DNA from 3 places in the Cupriavidus sp. DL-D2 genome. Region 1 is predicted to be linked to each of the others. Evidence: predicted binding sites of a transcription regulator. Region 1 holds the regulator's gene; each other region holds the start of a gene.
The links. Region 1 encodes FNR, which switches genes on or off when oxygen is low (the NO sensors DNR and NnrR bind a similar motif). Its sites were predicted from a motif close to TTGATNNNNATCAA; they were not measured.
Positions count from the first base shown of each region.

Region 2: a site for FNR is predicted at 1,673-1,686, ahead of ABDB81_RS04840 (DASS family sodium-coupled anion symporter). Genes of this name have one in related genera too.
Region 3: a site for FNR is predicted at 2,066-2,079, ahead of ABDB81_RS16280 (universal stress protein). Genes of this name have one in related genera too.

Region 1 covers NZ_JBDKXK010000069.1:37,714-40,990, reverse strand. The annotation lists gene ccoG (cytochrome c oxidase accessory protein CcoG) at 1-1,150, shown strand, start outside; gene ABDB81_RS26125 (FixH family protein) at 1,162-1,389, shown strand; gene ABDB81_RS26120 (hypothetical protein) at 1,386-1,631, shown strand; gene fnr (fumarate/nitrate reduction transcriptional regulator Fnr) at 1,698-2,423, opposite strand; gene ABDB81_RS26110 (sulfite exporter TauE/SafE family protein) at 2,508-3,277, shown strand, end outside.
Region 2 covers NZ_JBDKXK010000004.1:420,021-423,297, reverse strand. The annotation lists gene ABDB81_RS04850 (acetate/propionate family kinase) at 1-450, shown strand, start outside; gene ABDB81_RS04845 (tyrosine-protein phosphatase) at 601-1,371, opposite strand; gene ABDB81_RS04840 (DASS family sodium-coupled anion symporter) at 1,698-3,221, shown strand; gene ABDB81_RS04835 (Ldh family oxidoreductase) at 3,265-3,277, shown strand, end outside.
Region 3 covers NZ_JBDKXK010000028.1:28,107-31,383, reverse strand. The annotation lists gene aceA (isocitrate lyase) at 1-1,285, shown strand, start outside; gene ABDB81_RS16280 (universal stress protein) at 1,542-1,976, opposite strand; gene ABDB81_RS16275 (substrate binding domain-containing protein) at 2,114-3,070, opposite strand; gene ABDB81_RS16270 (haloacid dehalogenase type II) at 3,227-3,277, shown strand, end outside.

The DNA.
Region 1 (3,277 bases):
GGCACTTTTTCTGTTCACCGCCATCGCCGGCCGGCTCTTCTGTGGCTACGCTTGTCCTCAGACGGTCTACACGGAAATATTCATGTGGATCGAGCGGCGTGTGGAAGGTGATCGCATCGCGCGCATCCGGCTCGATGGCGATCCATGGAGTTTGCGCAAGTTCAGGATCAAGACGACGAAGCATACGCTCTGGATCCTGATCGCCCTCTGGACCGGCTTCACATTCATCGGCTATTTCGCGCCGATCCGGGAGCTTGGCAGCGAGATACTGCAGTGGTCACTGGGGCCGTGGCAGGCATTCTGGATGCTTTTCTATGCGTTCGCTACCTGGGGCGCCGCCGGCTTCATGCGTGAGCAGGTCTGCAAGTACATGTGTCCGTATGCGCGTTTCCAGAGCGTGATGGTGGACCGCGACACCTTTGTGGTGACCTATGACGTGGGGCGTGGTGAGCCGCGCGGCGGCCGCTCGCGGAAGCTGGATCACCGTGCCGCCGGCCTGGGCGACTGCGTGGACTGCAGCATCTGCGTGCAGGTGTGCCCGACGGGGATCGATATCCGGGACGGCCTCCAGTACGAATGCATTGGATGCGGAGCTTGTATCGACGCCTGCAATCAGGTCATGGACAAGCTGGAGTACCCGCGCGGGCTGATCCGGTACACCTCCGAGAATGCCATGCGATCGGCGTTGTCCATTGCCGAGGCCCGCAAGCGGCTGGTGCGGCCTCGCACCATGATCTACATGGTGATCTGGCTGGCACTGATGGGTGGCTTTGCCGCGTCGCTGGCGATGCGCACGCCGCTGAAGGTCGACATCATTCGAGACCGTGGAGCGCTTGGTCGCGAGGTGGATGGACGCTGGGTCGAGAACGTGTACCGGTTGCAGTTGATCAATGCCACCGAGTCACCAGTGACAATCGATGTGAAGGTAGATGGCTACGATATGAAAGGGCTCACCGTCGAGTATGACCAGACGGCCAGCACTCTAGATCCCACGTCGAACCGGCTGTTGCCAATTCGCATCCGTGTGCCGATCGAAGACGCCAGGCAAGGTACCCACAAGATCGACGTGACGGTCACGGCGGAAACCGAGTCGCAACGCCGGTCGCAGATCCGTCAGAGCACAAGCTTTATCGTTCCCCGCAACTTGTAAGAGGAGATGCAATGGCTCAGCGCCCCCAACAGCCTCCCCATGCCGTTCGACCCTGGTACAAGGAGCCGTGGCCGTGGATCTTGATGGCCGGCCCGATGCTGGCGATGGTGGGTTGTGGTATCACGATCTGGCTGGCCAGCACACATGCGGACGTCCCTGTGCGCGATGCCACCCGCCATGGACTGGTCGTCGAGAAAGCCGATGTCGGAAGCGCCACGGAACAAGGGAGTCATCCATGAGGTTGCGCTGGCTGATGTGGGTACTGTGGCCAGCGTTTCTGATGGGTGGCGCGGCTACGGCGGTAGTGTTTTCCGTTGTCGACCCGGGAGACATCAGTTTCTTCGGCCAACCGGTGGAGGCTTCGAGGCAGGCGATCTACACCGTGGGCTTTCTGCTGGCGTGGCTGTTCTGCGCACTGTCCAGCGGTCTCACGCTTTACACGATGCCGGGCAGGCTCAGCGATACCGATGAACTCGAATAGCAATTTCGCAAAAAAAGCCGCAACAGCGTGATGCTGTGCGGCTCTGGTCTTGCAGCAGGATGGCGCCTAGCAGGAGCGACTATAGACCTGCTTGATGCCAGCCATGTCGATGATCTTCACATGCCGTTGACGAATTTGGATCAGGCCAGCTTCCGCGAACCGGGAGAACAGGCGGCTGACGGTTTCGAGCTTGAGGCCGAGATAGCTGCCGATTTCCTCGCGGCTCATGCGCAGCACGAACTCCGTGGAGGAATAACCGCGTGCGGAGAGGCGCTCGGACATATTGACGAGGAAGGCGGCGAGTCTCTCTTCGGCACGCATCGAGCCAAGCGTGATCAGCATGACCTGGTCCTGCGAGATCTCCTTGCTCATAAGTCGCAGGAACTGACCTTGCAGCGAAGGCAGATGATTCGACAGCGATTGCAGATCGTCGAACCGCACGACGCAGACTTCAGCGTCCTCGAGGGCGGTCGCATCCGATGCATGTTGCATCTCGCCGAGTCCATCGAGGCCGATGACTTCTCCCGGAAGATGGAAGCCGGTAATTTGAGTACGCCCATCCTCCATGGTGACGTGGGTTTTCAGCGTGCCGAAACGAATGGCGTAGACCGCGGAGAGCGGTTCACCCATTCGATACAGCGTTTCGCCCTTGTGGACACGCACGCGCTCCTGCACGAGAGTGTCCATTTTTACGAGGTCCTGCTGCGACATGCCCACGGGCAGGCAGAGTTGGCCCATGGCACACGTGGAGCAGCGTGGCGACATCTCGGTAACGGGGATGGAAGTCAGCAATTGAAGTGCTCGTTTGAATGCGCTTGCAGCGAGGGCGCGATGCATGCATTTTACAGCGTGGAGTGACGCGGAAGCGAGGAACAGTTGCCATTTGGCGTGCTTTTAAGCGTTTTTCTGATTGCCCTGTTTGGCGGTGTGCATTGCGCGGCGATGTGTGGAGGAATTGCTATTGCAGTCGAACAAAATCCGCAGCAAGTGCAACAGACGGTCTCGTTCTTGCACCGTTCTAGACGGCACTGGTGGATGTCGATTTGCGTCATGCATGCGGGCCGGGTGACGACGTACATGTTGCTCGGCGCATTGGCCGGTGCAGTGGGTGCGGCGGCGTGGGCGCACGACTATCTGCCATTGCAGCGATGGCTGTTCGGCGTGGGGAGCCTGTTGCTGATCATGGCCGGATTGTGGTTGCTTTTCGGCTGGCAGATGCGCATGGGTGCCGTGGAACGTTTTGTCGCGCGGATCGCTTCGCACGTCGCCAAGCTCTTGCGGCACGTTCGATCGACTCAGGGGTTGCATGGCGGTCCTGCCGCAGTGCCGTCAGCGATGCACCGATTCGGCATGGGTCTTGTATGGGGTATGGTGCCCTGCGGAATGATCTATAGTGCGCTCGGCTTGGCGCTGCTGGCGGGCAATGCTTCGTCGGGCGCACTCGTCATGGGAGCCTTCGGACTAGGTACTTTGCCGAATCTGCTGGTGATCTCGGGGTTATCCGGTTACCTGCGGCAGTGGTCGCGCAAGCGGTGGGTTCGCACCGTTTCAGCTTTGCTCGTGGCGGGTTTCGGGTTGCTGGGGGTGGCCCGCGCCGTATGGCTTCCGGAGACCCTTGCGCACGCCGGATTCTGCGTGGTGTTCTG
Region 2 (3,277 bases), on a different contig from region 1:
GCGGTCCTCTACCTCGCCGCGCAGGGCATGAGCCCCGAGGAGATCCAGTCGATGCTCTACGGCAAGTCCGGCCTGCTCGGCATCTCGGGCATCAGTAGCGACATGCGCGCACTGCTGGCCAGCGATGCGCCACGCGCGAAACTCGCGGTCGATTTCTACGCATACCGTGCCGCGCAGGAAATCGGCAAACTGGCCGTCACGCTGGGCGGTCTCGATGGGTTGGTCTTCACGGCTGGCGTCGGCGCCAACTCGCCAGAAGTGCGCGCGCGAATTTGCGAACACCTTGCCGATATCTTCGGCGTGAAGCTGGATGTTGCGGCCAACAACGAGAACCGTCAGCGTGTGAGCCGCGATACCAGCCGCATTCCCGTGCTGGTGGTGCCGACCGATGAGGAAGGGATGATTGCGCTGTCGACGGCGCGGTTGCTGCGGGAAGGTGTTGAGCGCTGACAAGCGGTCTCTCCCGCGCAGTGGGAGAGGGGCTGGGGGAGAGGGCCGGAGGCTCTGCTTGCCGGCCACGTCGCGATTTGCACCGCTGGCCCTCTCCCCCGCCCCTCTCCCGCAAGCGGGAGAGGGGAGATAACCATCGAAGAGAAAATTTCAGTCGAGATAGTGCCCGCGCAAGCGATCCAAATCGATCTTCAAATAATCGCCAACGAATCCTTCGATGCTCCCGTAGCGCTTGGCAATGGCATCCATCGACGCTTCCAGATATTCGGGCCGAACATCGAGCAAGGGCTTCATGACATCGGCGGACACACCGTACTGGCCCACGCTGGCGAGGATTCGTTCATTGAGCCCGGCGTTCCAGTGGTTCGACTCCAGGTAGTTCGCCACGATATCGTCGTGCGCCACGCCGAGAACACCGAGCAATAACAGCGATGCAAAGCCCGTGCGGTCCTTGCCTGCGGTGCAGTGGTACAGGAGCGTCTTGCCGGCTTCCGCATGGCGCAGGAATGCACCGAACGCATCGCCATAGCGCACCGGAAAATCGCGATAGACATCGACCATGAATGCATGCATCTGCGCGGGCGAGCTGGCCTTCACGCGCGGCATCAGCACGTCCATCGACATCGTGCCATCCAGTACCGGCACAGCAAGCCACTGGAATCGCTGACCGAACACCGACTCTGCTGGCGACTTCTCTCCGGCCGAGCGGAAGTCCACCACGATGTCGAGTGCCAGCGCGTGCAGGCGGTCCAGATCGGCGGCGCAGGCCAATGCGGGATTGGCGCTGCGATACAGCTTGCCGTGTTTCACGCGACGTCCGGCCCGCGCAGCCAGCCCGCCAAGGTCGCGTGCGTTGGAGATGGTCTCCAGTTCCAGCCCCGGCCGCAGTGCGGCGATCACCTGGTTCATGGTTTGCGTCATCGCATGGTCGTTTTGATTGGTCATCTCGCCTTGAGCGGCTGAATAAGCCCGCATTCGAAATTGTTCAGCATCGGCGTCAATTCTTTCAGATCGAACGCCACGCGTACATCGTACGCGCGATGGCCGCCCGCGAACCGTTGCCAGACCTGCAATGCGGCGTTTCCCTTGACAACATCTGACTCTCCAGCGATTTGATTTAGCGCAAATTCGAGGGGGTGGCGCCCTTGGAACTCTATCAGCAGATTTCCATAATGGACGCATGTCGAACGCGGCGATCCTGCGTCGCGACGCGTTCGACAGGCTGATCCATATCAAGGGATTTCAAGATGCCTGATCCGCAACCCTCCCCCGCCGCACCTGGCGGCTCCACTGCTGCCGTGGCAGCGCCTGCAGCACCGCAACTCCGTATCCACTGGGGCCTTTACCTCGCTGTCGCCGTACTGCTCGGCGTGCTCTGGATCGATACGCCCGAAGGGCTTCCGCTTGCGGGCCATCGCATGCTGGCCATCCTTGCATTTGCCGTGGTCGTCTGGATCACCGAGGCCGTGACCTACGAGACCAGCGCCATCATGATCACCTCGCTGATGGCGGGACTGATCGGCTTTGCACCGACGGTGGCCGACCCCAATACGATGTATGGCACGTCACGCGCGCTCGGCATGGCGCTGGCCGGATTCTCGAACACCGCACTGGCGCTGGTCGCCGCCGCACTGTTCATTTCCGCCGCCATGACGGTCACCGGACTCGATCGGCGCATCGCGCTGGTCACGCTGTCCGCCATCGGCACCAGTACGCGCCGCATCCTGCTCGGCACCATCGCCGTGACCATCATCCTGAGCCTGGTCGTGCCGAGCGCCACCGCGCGCAGCGCGTGTACCGTGCCGATCATGATGGGAGTGATCGCCGCGTTTGGCGTGGACAAGAAGTCGAACATCGCAGCCGGCATCATGATCATGGTGGCGATGGCCACCAGCGTGTGGAACGTCGGTATCCAGACCGCCGCCGCGCAGAACCTGCTGACGGCGGGCTTCATGGACAAGCTGCTTGGCGAGCGCGTGACCTGGCTGCAATGGCTGATCGCCGGCGCACCCTGGGCGCTCATCATGTCTGGCGTGCTGTATTTCCTGATCCGCTGGCTGCTCCCGCCCGAAACGGATGCGATTGCCGGCGGCAAGGAAGCCGTGCAGCGCGAACTCCACGCTCTCGGCCCCATGACCGGTCCGCAGAAGCGGCTCGCGGCTGTGGCCATCGGCCTCCTGCTGTTCTGGGCCACCGAAGGCAAGCTGCACTCGATGGACACGGCCACTGTCACGTTCGTGGGCCTGGTGATCCTGATGATGCCGCGCATCGGCGTGATGGACTGGAAGACGATGCAGCAGCGCACGCCGTGGGGCACGCTGATCGTGTTCGGCGTCGGTATCAGCCTGGGCACCGCGCTGTTGACCACCGAGGCCGGGCAATGGCTCGGCAGGTTCGTGGTCACGCATACCGGGTTGGCCGAGCACGGCGCAATCATGGTCTTCGCGGTGCTTGCCGCGTTCCTGATCCTGATTCACCTGGGCTTTGCCAGCGCCACCGCGCTGACGGCCGCCATGATGCCGATCCTGATCTCGGTGCTGCAGACGCTGCCGCCCGGCATCAACCAGATGGGCATGACGATGCTGCTGGGCTTCACGGTGAGCTTCGGCTTCATCCTGCCCATCAACGCGCCGCAGAACATGGTCTGCCTGGGCACAGATACGTTCAACGGGCGGCAGTTCGCCAAGATCGGGATTCCGGTCACGATCATCGGCTACCTGCTGATGCTGCTGTTCGCAGCCACCTACTGGCGCTGGCTGGGATGGATGTGATGCTGCCCTGAGCGCCCTCTAACCTTTCAAGCCGCCCTCAATCATGAAGCTCTCGC
Region 3 (3,277 bases), on a different contig from region 1:
ACAACAGATCGAAGCCCTGCAGAAGGATTGGGACACGAACCCGCGCTGGAAGGGTGTGCAACGTCATTTCACTGCCGAGGACGTGGTGCGACTGCGCGGCTCCGTCCAGATCGAGCACACGCTGGCCCGCCGTGGTGCCGAAAAACTCTGGCACTTGCTGAATACCGAACCGTTCGTCAATACGCTCGGCGCGCTCACCGGTAATCAGGCCATGCAGCAGGTGAAGGCGGGTCTCAAGGCCATCTACCTGTCGGGCTGGCAAGTGGCTGGCGACGCCAATCTCGCTGGCGAGATGTATCCCGACCAGTCGCTGTATCCGGCCAACTCGGTGCCGATGGTCGTCAAGCGCATCAACAACACGTTCCAGCGCGCCGATCAAATTCAGTGGAGCGAAGGCAAGGGCGACACCGATTTCTTTGCGCCGATCGTGGCCGATGCCGAAGCCGGTTTCGGCGGGGTGCTCAACGCGTTCGAACTGATGAAGTCGATGATCGAAGCCGGCGCGGCAGGCGTCCACTTCGAAGATCAACTGGCGTCCGTGAAGAAGTGCGGCCACATGGGCGGCAAGGTGCTGGTGCCCACCCGCGAAGCCGTGGCCAAGCTGACCGCCGCGCGACTGGCTGCCGATGTCTCGGGCGTGCCGACCCTCGTCATTGCCCGTACCGATGCCGAGGCGGCCGATCTGCTGACCTCGGACGTGGACGAGCGCGACCAGCCGTTCCTGACCGGCGAGCGCACCGTGGAAGGGTTCTACCGCACCAGGCCGGGTATCGATCAGTCGATCGCCCGCGCGCTGGCCTACGCCGAAGTGGCGGACCTCGTCTGGTGCGAAACCGGCAAGCCAGACCTGGAGTTCGCCAAGAAATTTGCCGATGCGGTGCATGCGAAATTCCCGGGCAAGATGCTGGCCTACAACTGCTCGCCGTCGTTCAACTGGAAGAAGAACCTCGACGATGCCACCATCGCCAAGTTCCAGCGCGAACTGGGTGCGATGGGCTACAAGTTCCAGTTCATCACGCTGGCTGGCTTCCACTCGCTGAACTACTCGATGTTCAATCTGGCGTACGGCTACGCCCGCCACCAGATGTCGGCGTTCGTGGAGTTGCAGGAGTCGGAATTCGCCGCCGCCGAGAAGGGCTTCACCGCCGTCAAGCACCAGCGCGAAGTGGGCACCGGTTACTTCGACGCCGTGACGCAGACCATCGAAGGCGGCCAGTCATCGACCACCGCATTGAAGGGATCGACCGAGGACGAGCAGTTCTTCGAAGACAAGAAGGTGGCCTGACGAATTTGGCAGGAAGGCAGGGAGAGGAAGGGGAAAGCAGGAGAGAGAAGGGTAATTCGGGAAGCGGCGCGCGACCATCGTGCCGCTTGGTTTGGCCCCGCGTCGGCAACCCCGACGCGGGTTTTTTACGAGACATCATAAAAACGATGCTGGCGTCGTTGCCGCTGCCGCGCCGTACCGTTTGTACTGTCTGCGGCAGCGGCGCCTAGCCAGCACCGCTGCGCTTCGTTTTTCTGATGTCTCGTGAAGCTTGCAGTTACCGATAAACAATCACCGGAATATCCGTATGCGTCAGGACTTTCTGGGTCTCGCTGCCGAGCAGCAGGCCCGATAGCCCGCGCCGGCCGTGCGACGCCATGAAGATCACGTCGCAGCCATGACGCTCCGCCGCGTCGATGATGCCGAGGTAGGGCACTGCGAAGGTGCTCATGTCGGCGTCGAAGGGCAGGCCATCGGCCACGGCGGCGCTTTCGATTTCCTTCAGGTAGAGCCGTGCCTGGTTCTCGATGCGTTCCTTGAACGCTTGCGGGGCCTCCACCACGATCTCGCTGAAGGGCGTATACGGATACTCCTCCAGGCAGACGTAGGCGGTAACGCGTGCGCCAATGGCCTTGGCCAGTTCCAGGCCACCGTCGATGGCTTTTTTCGACAGTTCCGAACCGTCGGTGGGTAACAGGATGTGCTTGAACATACCGGACCTCCTTGCGCGAGTGGACGGGGAAGCAGGCGATCAGTGCGTGCCTGTGTGATTCGATTGTAGTCAGTGTGCAGTCTGCGTCATTGCCATTTATCAAGAAAATGCGATTGCGCACGCATTTAAAACGTGGTTCAGGCAACCACCGCGTGCACTTCGGCGGCGGCACTGGTCGGCGCCTGTTCCGCGCGGCGCCAGTAGGCGGGGTTGCCGTAGGTGTTCTTGAGATGGTCGATGAACAGACGCACGCGCAGCGGCAGGTGCTTGCGCTGCGGGAAGACGGCGTGGATGCCGATGGGTGGCGCCTGGAATTCGTCGAGCACGGTCACGAGGTGGCCGCTGACGATTTCCTGGCCAACTTCCCACCAGGAGCGCCACGCCAGACCGTGGCCCTGCAGGCACCAGGCGTGAAGCACGGCGCCGTCAGTGCATTCCATGGTTCCGCCCACCTTGACGGTGACGGCGCGGCCATCCTGCTGGAAGACCCAGCCGCGCTGCACGTTGGCGCTGGCGCCGAAGGCCAGGCAGTTGTGGCGCGACAGGTCTTCGGGCAGTTGCGGCGTGCCAGCGCGGGCCAGATATTCGGGCGAGGCCACCACGACGCGGCGGTTCTCGGCCAGCCGGATGGAGACGAGGCTGGAATCGGGCAGGTCGCCGAGGCGGATGGCGCAGTCGAACCCTTCGTTGACGAGGTCGACCACGCGGTCGGAAAGATCGAGCGTCAGGGTGACGTCCGGGTGGGATTCGATGAACAGCGGCACCAGCGGCGCCACGTGCTTGCGGCCGAAGCCCGCCGGAGCCGTCACGCGCAGGTGGCCGCTGGCCTTGACGCCACCGGCCGAGACGCTGGCCTCGGCATTGTGCAGGTCGTTCAGGATACGTTGGCAGTCTTCGAGGAAGGCCGAGCCTTCGAAGGTGAGCGTGATCTTGCGGGTGGTGCGGACCAGAAGCTTGACGCCGAGACGCTCTTCGAGCGCGTCGATGCGGCGGCCGATGATCGCTGGTGCCACGCCTTCGGCGGCAGCGGCGGCAGAGAGGCTGCCACGTGACGCTACCGATACAAAAGTCTCGAGCTGCTTGAAATGATCCACGATTGTTAGCTCGCTGATATACGAGTCTTGATGAGGATGGCCAAGATTAGTAGCGGAAAAGTAAAAGATCAAGTGACCCGGTCCGACTTTGCCGCACTGCAGCGTCTCTCTACAATGCACTGCATTCAAACGTGTACAGGCTGACTCAGTCCTTCGATGAACAAGATTCGCGCAGTCGTTTTCGATGCCTACGGCACGCTGTTCGAC